One region of the Streptomyces sp. NPDC002467 genome, then DNA from elsewhere that is predicted to be linked to it. Evidence: riboswitches for the same ligand, from Rfam matches in the RefSeq annotation. Region 1 holds a riboswitch; the other holds the start of a gene.
The links. A riboswitch is a leader RNA that binds a small molecule or an ion and turns the genes downstream of it on or off. The one in region 1 is predicted to bind cyclic di-AMP.
Positions count from the first base shown of each region.

Region 2: linked by a shared signal. The riboswitch ahead of ACFYYJ_RS32960 (M23 family metallopeptidase) and the one ahead of ACFYYJ_RS10475 (peptidoglycan DD-metalloendopeptidase family protein) in region 1 are both predicted to bind cyclic di-AMP.

Region 1 is NZ_JBIARJ010000004.1:170,511-177,894, reverse strand. It holds gene ACFYYJ_RS10495 (1-hydroxy-2-methyl-2-butenyl 4-diphosphate reductase) at 1-350, shown strand, start outside; gene hpnH (adenosyl-hopene transferase HpnH) at 356-1,387, shown strand; gene ACFYYJ_RS10485 (aspartate aminotransferase family protein) at 1,384-2,787, shown strand; gene ACFYYJ_RS10480 (tyrosine-protein phosphatase) at 2,866-3,657, opposite strand; cyclic di-AMP (ydaO/yuaA leader) riboswitch at 3,982-4,154, shown strand; gene ACFYYJ_RS10475 (peptidoglycan DD-metalloendopeptidase family protein) at 4,159-5,151, shown strand; gene ACFYYJ_RS10470 (SGNH/GDSL hydrolase family protein) at 5,315-6,100, shown strand; gene ACFYYJ_RS10465 (MBL fold metallo-hydrolase) at 6,228-7,384, shown strand, end outside.
Region 2 is NZ_JBIARJ010000020.1:72,142-79,525, reverse strand. It holds gene ACFYYJ_RS32970 (M16 family metallopeptidase) at 299-1,654, shown strand; gene ACFYYJ_RS32965 (M16 family metallopeptidase) at 1,675-3,042, shown strand; cyclic di-AMP (ydaO/yuaA leader) riboswitch at 3,263-3,422, shown strand; gene ACFYYJ_RS32960 (M23 family metallopeptidase) at 3,435-4,226, shown strand; gene ACFYYJ_RS32955 (GntR family transcriptional regulator) at 4,402-5,079, shown strand; gene ACFYYJ_RS32950 (HPr family phosphocarrier protein) at 5,542-5,823, opposite strand; gene ACFYYJ_RS32945 (GNAT family N-acetyltransferase) at 6,014-7,384, shown strand, end outside.

The DNA.
Region 1 (7,384 bases):
TCGCCGAGGCACTGGCCCGGGCCGCCCCCGGCCGGACCGTGCACACCGGCGCACTGACCGGATCGGACCACGTCGTCCGCGGCCAGGAGCGCGCGCAGCTGCGCGCGACCGGCGCGATCGCGGTCGACATGGAGTCGGCGTCCACCCTGTGGACAGCGACCCGCGGCCACGGCCCTCCGTCGGAAGGGGGACGTCCCGTTGCGGCCGTCCGGGTGATCGTGGACGCTCCGGAACACGAGCTCGTCCGTATCGGCACGGTTCGCGGTGGAATATCGGCCTTCCGTGTTCTCCGTGCCGTGCTACCCGCGTTCTACGACTGGCACCGTTCTTTGCTGCTCCCCAGGAGGTGAGCCAGATGGCCATGCCGCTGCGACAGTCCGTCAGGGTCGGGACCTATCTTCTCGAACAGAAGCTCCGCAGGCGTGAGAAGTTCCCGCTGATCGTCGAACTCGAACCGCTCTACGCCTGCAACCTGGCCTGCGAGGGCTGCGGGAAGATCCAGCACCCCGCGGGAGTGCTCAAGCAGCGCATGCCGGTAGCCCAGGCGGTCGGCGCCGTGCTGGAGTCCGGGGCGCCCATGGTGTCCATCGCGGGCGGCGAGCCCTTGATGCACCCGCAGATCCACGAGATCGTCCGACAGTTGGTGGCGAAGCGGAAGTACGTCTTCCTCTGCACCAACGCGATGCTGCTGCGCAAGAAGATCGAGAAGTTCACGCCCTCGCCCTATTTCGCCTTCGCCGTGCACATCGACGGCCTGCGCGAGCGGCACGACGAGTCCGTGGCCAAGGAAGGCGTCTTCGACGAGGCGGTCGCGGCCATCAAGGAGGCGAAGAGGCGCGGATTCCGGGTGACCACGAACTCCACGTTCTTCAACACCGACACCCCGCAGACGATCATCGAGGTCCTGAACTACCTCAATGACGACCTCCAGGTCGACGAGATGATGATCTCGCCCGCCTACGCGTACGAAAAGGCGCCCGACCAGGAGCACTTCCTGGGCGTCGAACAGACCCGCGAACTCTTCAGGAAGGCCTTCGCGGGCGGCAACCGTCGGCGGTGGCGGCTCAACCACTCCCCGCTCTTCCTGGACTTCCTCGAAGGAAAGGCCGATTTCCCCTGCACGGCCTGGGCCATTCCGAATTACTCCCTCTTCGGCTGGCAGCGACCCTGCTATCTGATGAGCGACGGCTACGTTCCCACCTACCGGGAACTGATCGAGGACACCGACTGGAGCAAGTACGGCCGCGGCAAGGACCCGCGCTGCGCCAACTGCATGGCGCACTGCGGTTACGAGCCCACCGCCGTCCTCGCCACCATGGGTTCGCTCAAGGAATCCCTCCGCGCGGCCCGCGAGACGGTCGGCGGCAACCGGGACCGGTCGGCATGACGACGGAGGCGCGAGGGGGGAAGGGCTTCGACCTCGGCGCCCTGCTGGCGGCGCGCGGGGCGGAGCGGTACGAACTGCACGCGAGGCACCTCAACCACCAACTGCCCCGGATGCTGCACACCATCGGCTTCGACAAGGTCTACGAGCGGGCCGAGGGCGCCCACTTCTGGGACGCCGAGGGCAACGACTACCTGGACATGCTGGCGGGCTTCGGGGTGATGGGCCTGGGCCGCCACCACCCCGTCGTGCGGCAGGCCCTGCACGACGTCCTGGACGCCCAGCTCGCCGACCTGACCCGCTTCGACTGCCAGCCGCTGCCCGGGCTGCTGGCCGAGAAGCTGCTCTCGTACAGCCCCCACCTGGACCGGGTCTTCTTCGGCAACAGCGGCACCGAGGCCGTGGAGACCGCCCTGAAGTTCGCCCGGTACGCCACCGGGCGGCCGAGGATCCTCTACTGCGACCACGCCTTCCACGGGCTGACCACGGGCTCGCTGTCGGTCAACGGGGAGAGCGGCTTCCGGGACGGCTTCGCCCCGCTGCTCCCCGACACGAGGATCGCGCTGGGGGACCTGGCCGCCCTGGAGCGCGAGCTCCGCAAGGGCGACGTGGCCGCCCTCGTCGTCGAACCGATCCAGGGCAAGGGGGTCCTCGCGGCCCCGCCCGGCTTCCTGCCCGCCGCGCAGGAACTGCTGCACCGGCACAAGGCGCTGCTGATCGCGGACGAGGTGCAGACCGGGCTGGGGCGCACCGGCGACTTCTACGCCTACCAGCACGAGCCGGGCGTGGAACCGGACCTGGTCTGCGTGGCCAAGGCGCTGTCGGGCGGCTACGTGCCGGTCGGCGCGACCCTGGGCAAGGACTGGATCTTCAAGAAGGTCTACTCCTCCATGGACCGGGTGCTCGTGCACTCCGCGAGCTTCGGCTCGAACGCGCAGGCGATGGCCGCCGGGCTGGCGGTGCTCTCGGTCATGGAGGACGAGGAGGTCGTGGCCAACGCCCGGGCGATGGGCGACCTGCTGCGCGGGCGGCTGGCCGCGCTCGTGGACGAGTACGAACTGCTCCACGAGGTCCGCGGGCGCGGGCTGATGATCGGCATCGAGTTCGGCCGGCCGTCCTCGCTCGGGCTGCGCAGCCGCTGGACGATGCTCCAGGCGGCCCGCAAGGGGCTCTTCGCGCAGATGGTCGTGGTGCCGCTGCTCCAGAAGCACCGGATCCTCACGCAGGTCTCCGGGGACCACCTGGAGGTGATCAAGCTCATCCCGCCGCTGATCGTGGACGAGCACGACGTCGACCGGTTCGTCGGGGCCTTCCGCGCGGTCATGGACGAGGCGCACGGCGGGTCGGGACTCATGTGGGACTTCGGCAGGACCCTGGTCAAGCAGGCGGTCGGCAACCGCTGACCGCGGGACGTGGGGCCGACGGGGAGGGTGACCGACGGGGAGGGGAGCGCGCGGGCGCGCTCCCCTCCGGCCCGCACGTCAGTCGAGCAGCCGCTCGCGCAGCCGGCTCCGGGTCTCGGGCGTGAGTCCGAGCCCCTGCTCCAGGTAGCGGTCCACGCCGCCCCAGGTCTCCTCGATGGTGTCGAAGGCGCCGAGCAGGTACTCGGCGCGGGCGTCGAAGAGCGGGGCGAGCAGCTCCGTCACCTCGGGGGAGCGGGCCTCGGCGGAGTCGTCGCTCCGGCGGACCCGGTAGCGGCGGTGCGGGGCGTTCGACTCCAGGTAGTCCGCGACGATCGCCTCGCGCTCGACGCCCAGGGCGAGCAGGGTGACGGCGATCGACAGACCGGCCCGGTCCTTGCCGGCGGCGCAGTGCATGAGCGCCGGGACGCTGTCCTCGGCGAGGGCGTGCAGGACCCGGCCGTGCTCGGCCGTGCGGCTCTTGATCATCGATCGGTACGAGTTCGCCATCCGGGCCGCCCCCTTCCCGTCGCCCAGGATCCCGCGGAGCTGTTCGAGGTCGCCGTCGCGGACCATCTTCCAGAACTCCCGGCCGTCGGCCGGATCCGAGAGGGGGATGTTCACGTTCCGCACGCCGGGCAGTTCCACGTCCGGGCCCTCCAGCGCGTGGTCGGCGCCGTTGCGGAAGTCGAAGACGGTGTGGAGGCCGAGTGAACCGAGGAACTCTGTATCGGTTTCAGTGGCATGCGCCAGATGTCCGCTTCGGAACAGTCGTCCCGTCCTGACCCTTCGTCCATCAGAAGTCGGCAATCCGCCCACATCGCGGAAATTGCGCACTCCGGACAGTTCCGGCTCCTGTATCTGCTGGGTCAAGGGAACTCCTCCGCTTCGTGATGCTGCTCGTGGGTGCTCTGTCCGAATTACACTACTTGGCGACAACTTGCCATAAGCGGAGGCGAGATCGGGCGCGTCCCCGTGAGCCAGATCATACGGTGACCGTGAGTGCCTGATCGCGAAAGTCGAATGCCTTCGCAGGACCGGTTGTTGACGGACCGGAATGGACGGAGGGTGACCGGCATTCCCCCGGTTTCCCGTCCCTGTGATTCCGTCAGGAAATTCACGGCTTGTTCGGTGCGGCCTTTTGGGATTACGTTCGCGACCGATCCGGGTGGATCGCCGAATCCTGCCGCCGCCCGGAAACCGCACCCGACCATTCACGCGCGGCAGGAGCGGGGGAACCAGGTAAGCCGCTGTCCCGGAACTCGACCCCGGGACGGCTAGGGGTGAAGCCGAACATGTTCCGTTCATGTGCGGCCGGACATCTCCAGTCCGAACCCGACAGCTCACCTCGCAGGCGCCGGAGAGGAATTCGCCATGCCTGCAAAGGGTAAGCACCGCCGCCCCAAGTCCCTTTCGATATCGCGCGGCTTCGCCGTCGCCGGCACCGGTGGCGCGGCCCTCGCGCTGCCGCTGATGGGTGCTGCCGGTGCCCACGCTGCCGGCGCCCCGGCCACCGCGACGACGGCCACGACCACCGTGGCCCCCGCGGCTGCCCCGCAGGTCCCCGCCGCGCTCAGGGCGGAGTCCGCCGCGCCGACCGTCTACACGGTCGTTCCCGGCGACTGCCTCTCCAAGATCGCCGCCGAGAGCCGGCTGTCCGGAGGCTGGCAGCAGCTCTACGCAGACAACCGCGAGGCGGTCGGCGGCGACCCCGATCTGATCCACCCCGGCCTGAAGCTGAACCTCGGCGGTGCGGGCGAGGCGGCGGCTCCGGCGGCTCCGGCGGAATCCGCCCCCGAGGAATCCGCCCCGGAGGAATCCGCTCCGGAGACCGCGCCCCGGACCGCGCACAAGGCCGCCCCCAAGGCCGCCGAGCAGAGCGCTCCGGAGGCGGCCGAGCAGGCCGCTCCGGCGCAGCGCGAGTCCGCGGCCGAGGCCCCCGCGGCCAAGACGTCGGCCTCCGGGTTCGTCGCCCCGCTCGCCAGTACCGGCATCTCCACCCAGTACAAGGTCGCGGGCAGCATGTGGTCCTCCGGCTACCACACCGGTGTCGACTTCGTCGCGAGCTCCGGCACCACGGTCCGCGCGGTCGGCGCGGGCACCGTCGTCTCCGCCGGCTGGGGCGGCGCGTACGGCAACGAGGTCGTCATCCGACACGCGGACGGCAACTACTCGCAGTACGGCCACCTCTCCTCGCTGTCCGTCTCGGTCGGCCAGAGCGTCACCGCCGGCCAGACCATCGGCCTGTCCGGTTCCACCGGCAATTCGACCGGCCCGCACCTGCACTTCGAGATCCGCACGGGCCCGTCCTACGGTTCCGACATCGACCCGCTGGCCTACCTCCGGGCGAAGGGCGTCAGCGTCTGACGGCAGCCGCCGTCGGAGCACGGACACGCGTGAGGCCGGGACCCGAGGGGGGTCCCGGCCTCACGTGTACGTGTTCCTTATCTCCCGGGTGGTAAAGATCACGGCCCGTCAACCCCTCATTACGTTGGCGTAGGTTGGTTACGAGAGTGAAGGATGTCGTCTCGTGGCAGCGACGACGACGAAAATCAAGACCATCGGCTCGTACGCGGCGATCGGGGACAGCTTCACCGAGGGCGTGGGGGACCCGGGACCCGGGGACACTTATCTCGGCTGGGCGGACCGGCTCGCCGTGCTCTTGGCCGACCAGCATCCGGAGGGCGAATTCCGGTACGCGAACCTGGCCGTGCGCGGCAAACTGCTCGACCAGATCGTGGCCGACCAGGTCCCGCGGGCCAAGGCGCTCGCGCCGGACCTCGTGACCTTCTGCGCGGGCGGCAACGACATCATCCGCCCCGGCACCGACCCCGACGACGTGGCGGAGCGCTTCGAGGCGGCCGTCGCCGACCTCACCGGAGCCGTCGGCCGGGTCGTGATCACCACCGGCTTCGACACCCGGGGCGTACCGGTACTCAAGCACCTCCGGGGCAAGGTGGCGACGTACAGCGTCCACGTCCGCGCCATCGCCGACCGGTACGACTGCCCGGTGCTCGACCTCTGGTCCCTGAGGTCCGTACAGGACCGCAGAGCGTGGGACACCGACCGGCTGCACCTGTCGCCCGAGGGGCACACCCGGGTCGCGCTGCGCGCCGCGCAGGTGCTCGGACTGGACGTGCCGGCCGACCCCGACCAGCCCTGGCCGCCGGAGCGCCCGCGCGGCTCGGTCGACGTGACCCGGGACAACATCCACTGGGCGCGCGAGCACCTGGTGCCCTGGATCGGCCGCCGGCTGCGCGGCGAGTCCTCCGGGGACCACGTCGAGGCGAAGCGGCCCGACCTGCTGCCGCTGTAGGAGAGCAGGGGGAACGACACGCAGGGGGAATGCGGAATCCTTCGGGGCCGGTGTGCGTTGGGATGCTCGTAGACCGACGGACGTCCCGACCGCGCCGTCATCCGACCGCACCGCCCCTGGAGGCGCCTTGACCGGCTCTCGTCCCCTGCGTCCCCGGCTGCGCGCCCTGCGGCCCGAAGCCTTCGGCGCGGACCCCTCGGGGGCCCGGCTGGAGCGGATCCGCCGCTCGCCGAACTTCGCCGACGGCGTCTTCCAGAACCCGGTCGGCGCCCGGAACAGGCCCTCCGGGTCGATGGCGGAATTCGCGAAGATCTACTTCCACCGTGAGCAGCGGATCCGGCGGGCGCCCGCCGCCCCGATCCCGGTCTACCCGACCACCCTCGCCGAACTGGCGAAACCGCCGGTCAGCGGGTTGCGCCTGACCTGGATGGGCCATTCCAGCGTGCTCGCCGAGATCGACGGCCGCCGGGTCCTCTTCGACCCCGTGTGGGGCCAGAGGTGCTCCCCCTTCCCCTTCGCCGGTCCCAAGCGGCTGCACCCCGTACCGGTCCCGCCGGCCTCGCTGGGCACCGTCGACGTCGTGGTCATCTCGCACGACCACTACGACCACCTGGACCTGCCGACGATCAAGGCGCTGGCCGGTACGGACACGGTCTTCGCCGTCCCGCTGGGCGTCGGCGCCCACCTGGAGCACTGGGGCGTCCCGGCCGACCGGCTGCGCGAGCTGGACTGGAACGAGAGCACCAAGATCGCGGGCCTCACGCTCACCGCGACCCCCGCCCGGCACTTCTGCGGCCGCGGCCTGCGCAACCAGCAGCACACCCTGTGGGCCTCCTGGGTCGTCGCGGGCGACGAGCACCGGATCTACCACAGCGGCGACACCGGCTACTTCCCCGGCTTCCGGGAGATCGGCGCCGAGCACGGCCCCTTCGACGCCACGATGATCCAGATCGGCGCGTACTCCGAGTACTGGCCCGACATCCACATGACGCCCGAGGAAGGCGTGCGCGCCCACCTCGACCTCCAGGGCGGCGCCCCGCACGGCGTGTTCCTGCCGATCCACTGGGGCACCTTCAACCTGGCCCTGCACCCGTGGGCCGAGCCGGGCGAGTGGACGGTCGACGCCGCGGAGGAGGCCGGCCAGCCGGTGGCACTCCCGCGCCCGGGCGAGCCTTTCGAGCCTGCGGGAACGCTGCCCTCGGATCCCTGGTGGCGCCCGATCGCCCGCCCGATCAGCCGTACGTGGCGCCGCCCGGAGCAGGTGGAACCGGAGGCGAGCGAGCC
Region 2 (7,384 bases), on a different contig from region 1:
CTGACGGGTGTGGCGTCGTCTGGCCGATTCGGGGCTGTCGGACTGCGGTGGGACCTGGTGGGGATGCAGCCGGACCGCTGTGGAACCGGGACGGTACCGGGATGGGACCGGGTGTCATTCGGGTACGACGCGGACCATTGTGGCCCGAGGCACCGACAACGCCGACTCCGACCCCGGGGGTCCCCCCATACGGAGTGCGGGGGAGTGACCCGGGAACTTATCCGGTGGGCGACGCGCTTGCATACAGTGGCAGGTCGAGAAGAAATCTCTGCATCGCGATCGAAGGGACCACATGCCCATGGGTCACACGGCCACAGCTCAGGCCGGCTCCGGCGGCCTGACAGCGACCGAGCACCGGCTGGCCAACGGCCTGCGCGTGGTGCTCTCCGAGGACCACCTGACCCCGGTCGCCGCGGTCTGCCTGTGGTACGACGTCGGCTCGCGCCACGAAGTCAAGGGGCGTACCGGTCTTGCTCACCTCTTCGAGCACCTGATGTTCCAGGGCTCGAAGCAGGTACCGGGCAACGGTCACTTCGAGCTCGTCCAAGGCGCCGGCGGTTCCCTCAACGGCACCACCAGCTTCGAGCGCACCAACTACTTCGAGACGATGCCGGCCCACCAGCTGGAGCTCGCGCTGTGGCTGGAGGCGGACCGGATGGGCTCGCTGCTGGCCGCCCTGGACGACGAGTCCATGGAGAACCAGCGCGACGTCGTCAAGAACGAGCGCCGCCAGCGGTACGACAACGTCCCCTACGGCACGGCGTTCGAGAAGCTGACCGCCCTCGCCTACCCGGAGGGCCACCCGTACCACCACACCCCGATCGGCTCCATGGCCGACCTGGACGCCGCGTCCCTGGAGGACGCGCGCAACTTCTTCCGTACGTACTACGCGCCCAACAACGCGGTGCTGTCGGTCGTCGGGGACATCGACCCCGAGCAGACCCTGGCCTGGGTCGAGAAGTACTTCGGCTCCATCCCCGCGCACGACGGCAAGCAGCCGCCCCGCGACGGCTCGCTGCCCGAGATCATGGGCGGGCAGCTGCGCGAGGAGATCGTGGAGGAGGTCCCGGCGCGCGCGCTGATGGCCGCCTACCGGCTTCCGCACGACGGCACGCGCGAGTGCGACGCGGCGGACGTGGCGCTGACGATCCTGGGCGGCGGGGAGTCCTCCCTGCTGCACAACCGTCTGGTGCGCCGTGACCAGACGGCCGTCGCGGCCGGTTTCGGCATGCTGCGGCTGGCGGGCGCGCCCTCGCTGGGCTGGCTGGACGTCAAGACCTCCAGCGGGGTCGAGGTTCCCGTCATCGAGGCGGCCGTGGACGAGGAACTCGCGCGGTTCGCCGCCGAGGGCCCGACCGCCGAGGAGATGGAGCGCGCACAGGCGCAGCTGGAGCGGGAGTGGCTGGACCGGCTGAGCACGGTGGCCGGCCGCGCGGACGAACTGTGCCGTTTCGCGGTGCTGTTCGGCGACCCGCAGCTGGCGCTGACCGCCGTACAGCGGGTCCTCGCCGTCACCGCGGAGGAGGTGCAGGCCGTGGCCGCGGCCCGACTGCGCCCCGACAACCGCGCGGTGCTGGTCTACGAGCCGCTGCCGGGCTCCGAGGAGTCCGCCGAGTCCGACGAGAGCGACGAGAACGAGGGGGCGGAGCAGTGAGCGACACCGCAGCCGTCACGATGACCTTCCACCCGCGGCCGCAGGCCGGCGAGGCCAGGCCGTGGGCCTTCCCCGCCCCCGAGCGCGGCGTGCTGTCCAACGGCCTCACCCTGCTGCGCTGCCACCGGCCGGGCCAGCAGGTCGTCGCCGTCGAGATCAACCTCGCCGCCCCGCTGGACGCGGAGCCCGAGGGCCTGGACGGCGTGGCCACCATCATGGCCCGCGCGCTCTCCGAGGGCACCGACAAGCACTCCGCCGAGGAGTTCGCCGCCGAGCTGGAGCGCTGCGGCGCCACCCTCGACGCGCACGCCGACCACCCGGGCCTGCGGGTCTCCCTGGAGGTCCCGGCCTCCCGCCTGCACAAGGCCCTGGGTCTGCTCGCCGAGGCGCTGCGCGCCCCCGCCTTCGCCGACAGCGAGGTCGACCGGCTGGTGCGCAACCGGCTCGACGAGATCCCGCACGAGCAGGCCAACCCGCAGCGCCGGGCCGCCAAGCAGCTTTCCAAGGAGCTCTTCCCGGCCACCCTGCGGATGTCCCGCCCGCGCCAGGGCACCGAGGAGACGGTCGCCCGGATCGACGCGACCGCCGTACGCGCCTTCTACGAGGCCCACGTACGCCCCGCCACCGCCACCGCGGTGGTCGTCGGCGACCTCACCGGCATCGACCTGGACGCCGTCCTGGCCGACACCCTGGGCGCGTGGACCGGTAACACCGCCGAGCCGCGCCCGGTGCCGCCGATCACCGCCGACGACACGGGCCGAGTGGTCATCGTGGACCGGCCCGGCGCGGTCCAGACGCAGCTGCTGATCGGCCGCATCGGGCCGGACCGCCACGACCGGGTCTGGGCGCCCCAGGTGCTCGGCACGTACTGCCTGGGCGGCACTCTCACCTCCCGCCTGGACAAGGTGCTGCGCGAGGAGAAGGGGTACACCTACGGGGTGCGCGCCTTCGGCCAGGTGCTGCGCTCCACCGCGGACGGCAAGGGCGCCTCGATGCTGGCCATCAGCGGCTCGGTGGACACCCCGAACACCGGACCGGCCCTGGAGGACCTCTGGAAGGTGCTCCGCACCCTCGCGGAGGGCGGCCTGACCGACGCCGAACGGGACGTGGCGGTGCAGAACCTGGTGGGCGTGGCCCCGCTGAAGTTCGAGACGGCGGCCTCGGTCGCCGGCACCCTCGCCGACCAGGTCGAGCAGGAACTCCCGGACGACTTCCAGGCGCAGTTGTACGCGCGGCTCGCCGAGACCGGCACCGTGGAGGCCACTTCGGCGGTCGTGAGCGCCTTCCCCGCGGACCGGCTCGTCACGGTGCTCGTGGGCGACGCGTCGCTGATCGAGGAGCCGGTGCGCGCCCTCGGCATCGGTGAAGTGAGCGTCGTCACCAACTGAAGTGACCCATCGGCGCCCCCAACTGGCGCCTGAACAGGGCTTCTTGAAGGGGCCCGGGCGGCTTGACCGCCCGGGCCCCTTTTGTCCGTTTGGTGGCGAGGTTGCTTGTTTGCGGTGTGGCGTACGCAACAAAAGGGCGTGTCTGTTTGGTGATTGGCTGATGATCCGCCTAGCGTCGGCCGTGCTGTCCGTCAGTTGTACGCGCCGCATCCGCGGCACCGGTCAGCGATCGCCGAGTCCCCGTCAGGCGCGAGCCTGGGGAGCCGGGGACCCACATCAGTCCCTGGGGTGAATCGGACCGCCTCGCAAGAGGAGGCCCGTAGGAGACCTTCCTGCTCCGAACCCGTCAGCTAACCCGGTAGGCGAGAAGGAAGGAAAGGATCAGCCCCTCCATGGCGTTTGGCAGTCGTCCCGCTGCGTCCGGCAAGCACCGCGGTTCCAGCCGTCTGAGCCGCAAGACCGCCGGTTACGCCGGCATAGCCGCCCTCGCCACCACTGGCGTCGTCGCCACCATCGCCGCCCCGGCCTTCGCCGCGGACAACGGTGGCAACAACCACTCCCAGGACAACACGCTCGGTGCCGTGGTCGTCGCCGATGAACTCCAGGGCGACATCACCGAGCAGGCCGACTCCCAGCAGCGCGCCGCCGCCAAGGCGCAGGCCGAGGCCGACGCCAAGCAGCAGGCCGCCGAGGCCAAGCGCCTCGCCGAGGCCAAGGCGAAGGCCGAGCGCGACGCCGCCGAGCGCGCGGCCCGCGAGGAGGAACGCAAGCGCCTCAACACCTTCGTCGCCCCGGTCGACGGCTCCTACGTCTCCACGCAGTACCACGCGGGCGGCGGCATGTGGTCCTCCGGCAGCCACACGGGCATCGACTTCCACGCCGACGAGGGCACCTCGGTCCACGCGGTGGGCGCGGGCGTCGTCGTCGAGGCGGGCTGGGGTGGCGCGTACGGCAACAACGTCGTCATCAAGCACAACGACGGCACGTACACGCAGTACGGCCACATGCTGCGGCTGAACGTCTCCGTCGGCCAGCAGGTCACCGCGGGCCAGCAGATCGGCCTGTCGGGCTCCACGGGCAACTCCAGCGGCCCGCACCTGCACTTCGAGGCCCGTACCGGCGCCAAGTACGGCTCGGACATCAACCCCCTCGCCTACCTGCGCTCGCACGGCGTCGACCTCTGATCGACTCCGCCGCACCGCCCGCTTCACCGAAGACCCCGGCTCTCCGAGCCGGGGTCTTCGTGTTTCCGCGGGATTCCCATTTCCGGCCGCTCTCGGAAATTGTCGTGTGTTGCAATAGAGTCGCAGCAGTGGTGGCACCAATGAGGGTGTGAGTCGGAAAAGCGGAGGTCCGGTCTTGCGTATTCCTGCGCACGCGGTATGCACGGCAATTCGCGACGACATCGTCTCCGGGGCCTTCGGTCCGGGCGGCAGGCTGACCGAGGAGGTCCTGGCCCGCCGGTACGGGGTCTCCCGCGTCCCGGTCCGCGAGGCGCTGCGGACCCTGGAGTCCGAGGGGTTCGTGACCACGCGACGGCACGCGGGGGCCTGTGTGGCCGAGCCGACGGAGCAGGAGGCCGCCGATCTGCTGGAGCTGCGGATGCTGCTGGAGCCGCTCGCCGCCGCCCGTGCCGCCCGGCGGCGGACCGAGGCGCACCTCAAGGTGCTGCGGGGGCTGGTCAGGCTGGGCCAGGAGCGGGCCAGGCGGGGCCAGGGGGAGGACCTGCGGTCCCTGGGCGGCTGGTTCCACGAGACGCTCGCGCAGGCCTCGGGCAGCCCGGGGCTGATCGCGCTGCTCACGCAGATGCGGCACAAGGTCGCGTGGATGTACGTGGTGGAGGCGCCGGCCCGGCCGGTGGAGTCCTGGGCGGAGCACGGCGCGGTGGTGGACGCCGTGGCCCGGGGTGACGCGGAGCGGGCGCGGGTACTGGCGGCGGCCCACGCGGAGCGAGCCGTCGGGGCGCACCGGTTGCGGATCGGGGCGGCGGTGAGCACTTCGCAACCTGCCGTAAACATGTCGAGCGGTCGGCATTAACAGCGGCCGTATACAAAGGACGCGTGCCGGTGTCGGTGCGGTGTGGGTCGAATTCCGGCTTTAGTTAATTCGCTGTGCCGTGCGGTGTGATCCGCTGTGCGCGGCCGGTTGATTTCTGTGTGCGGAATTCCGGGGCGTGCCGTTCGGCTGCGCCGGGCCTTTATGGGGGCGCGGCCGGGCCGTCGGGTCGGGTGCGGCTCCGCCGCCGGGGCTCCGCCCCGCACCCCGCTCCTCAAACGCCGGAGGGGCTGGAATGCCCCGACCTCGGCTCGCGGGTGACGGCTTGTGGGGCTGGATTGGCCCCACCTCGGCTCGCGGGTGACGGCGGGAGTGGCTGGATTGCCCTCGACCCCGGCTCGCCAGGTGGTGGCGTACGCCCCGGCTCGCAGGTGCGGGACATGCCGAAGCCGCGGCGCCCGGGAGGGGCCGCGGCTTCGGCGGGTGTGTGGCGAACCCGAAGGGTCAGACGGTCTCGGGGAGCTCCTCGAGACCCTCGGCGACCAGCTTCGCGAGGCGGTCCAGCGCGACCTCCGCGCCATCGGCCTCGGAGGCGAGGACGATCTCCTCGCCGCCCTGGGCGCCCAGGCCCAGAACCGCGAGCATGGAACCGGCGTTGACGGGGTCGCCGCCGGCCTTCGCGATGGTCACCGGGACGCCGGAAGCGGTCGTCGCACGGACGAAGATCGAGGCGGGACGAGCGTGCAGGCCCTCGGCCCAACCGACGTTGACGCGGCGCTCTGCCATGGTGATGCCCTTCAGGTTCTTACGGTTGTCTAGACCAGTCTCTCACGAAGCCCGGAATGCTCGAACCGACCTTCGTCTCGAATCTCCCGCCGTTCGGCCCTCCCCAGCTTGCACCGTTTCGTCCGGAATTGCCCATAGCGCCGCGCGAGCGCGACCCGCCCCGTCCCGGCGCGCCTCCGGCCCGTAAGGTATGGGCATGACCAACGAGTCGGACCCCTCGTACCCGGCCCACTGGGAAGCGGACGTCGTCCTGCGCGACGGCGGTACCGCCCGCATCAGGCCGATCACCACCGCGGACGCGGGTCGCCTGGTCAGCTTCTACGAGCAGGTCTCCGACGAGTCGAAGTACTACCGGTTCTTCGCGCCCTACCCCCGCCTCTCCGACCGCGACGTGCACCGCTTCACGCACCACGACTACGTGGACCGCGTCGGCCTCGCGGCGACCATCGGCGGGGAGTTCATCGGCACCGTCCGCTACGACCGCATCGGCCCCGACGGGCGCCCCGCCTCCGCCCCCGCCGACGAAGCCGAGGTCGCCTTCCTCGTCCAGGACGCCCACCAGGGCCGCGGGGTCGCCTCCGCCCTCCTCGAACACATCGGAGCGGTGGCCCGGGAGCGCGGCATCCGCCGCTTCGCCGCCGAGGTGCTGCCCGCCAACACCAAGATGATCAAGGTGTTCACGGACGTGGGCTACGAGCAGAAGCGCAGCTTCGAGGACGGCTCCGTCCACCTCACCCTCGACCTCGAACCCACCGCCCATTCGCTCGCCGTGCAGCGCGCCCGCGAACAGCGCGCCGAGGCGCGCTCGGTGCAGCGCCTGCTCGCCCCCGGCTCGGTGGCGGTCGTCGGCGTCAGCCGCTCCGGGGCCGGCGTCGGCGCGGCCGCCCTGCGCAACCTGCGCGACAGCGGCTTCCACGGCCACCTCTACGCCGTCAACGAGGCCGTCACCCGCGACCTGCTCGACGGCGTCCGCGCCTACCGCACCGTCGAGGCCATCGGCGCGCCCGTCGACCTCGCCGTGATCGCCGTCCCCGCCGACCGGGTCCCGGAAGCCGTGGCCGCCTGCGGCGAGCACGGGGTGCAGGGCCTCGTCGTCCTGTCCGCCGGATACGGGGAGAGCGGCCCCGAGGGGCTGGCGCGCCAGCGCGAACTGGTGCGCCAGGTGCGCTCGTACGGGATGAGGCTGATCGGCCCGAACGCCTACGGGGTGATCAACACCGCCCCGGAGGTGGAGCTCAACGCCTCCCTCACTCCGGCGCCGATGCCCATGCGCGGCCGGATCGGCCTGTTCACGCAGTCCGGGGCGATCGGCATCGCCCTGCTCTCGGCCCTGCTCCGGCGCGGCGAGGGGCTGTCGTCCTTCGTCTCGGCGGGGAACCGGGCCGACGTCTCCGGCAACGACATCCTCCAGTACTGGTACGACGACGAGGCGACCGACGTCGCCCTCATGTACCTGGAAACCCTCGGCAACCCGCGCAAGTTCACCCGCCTCGCCCGCCGCACGGCCGCCGCCAAGCCGGTGGTCGTCGCCAAGGGCGGCCGGCACACCCCGGCCGGCCAC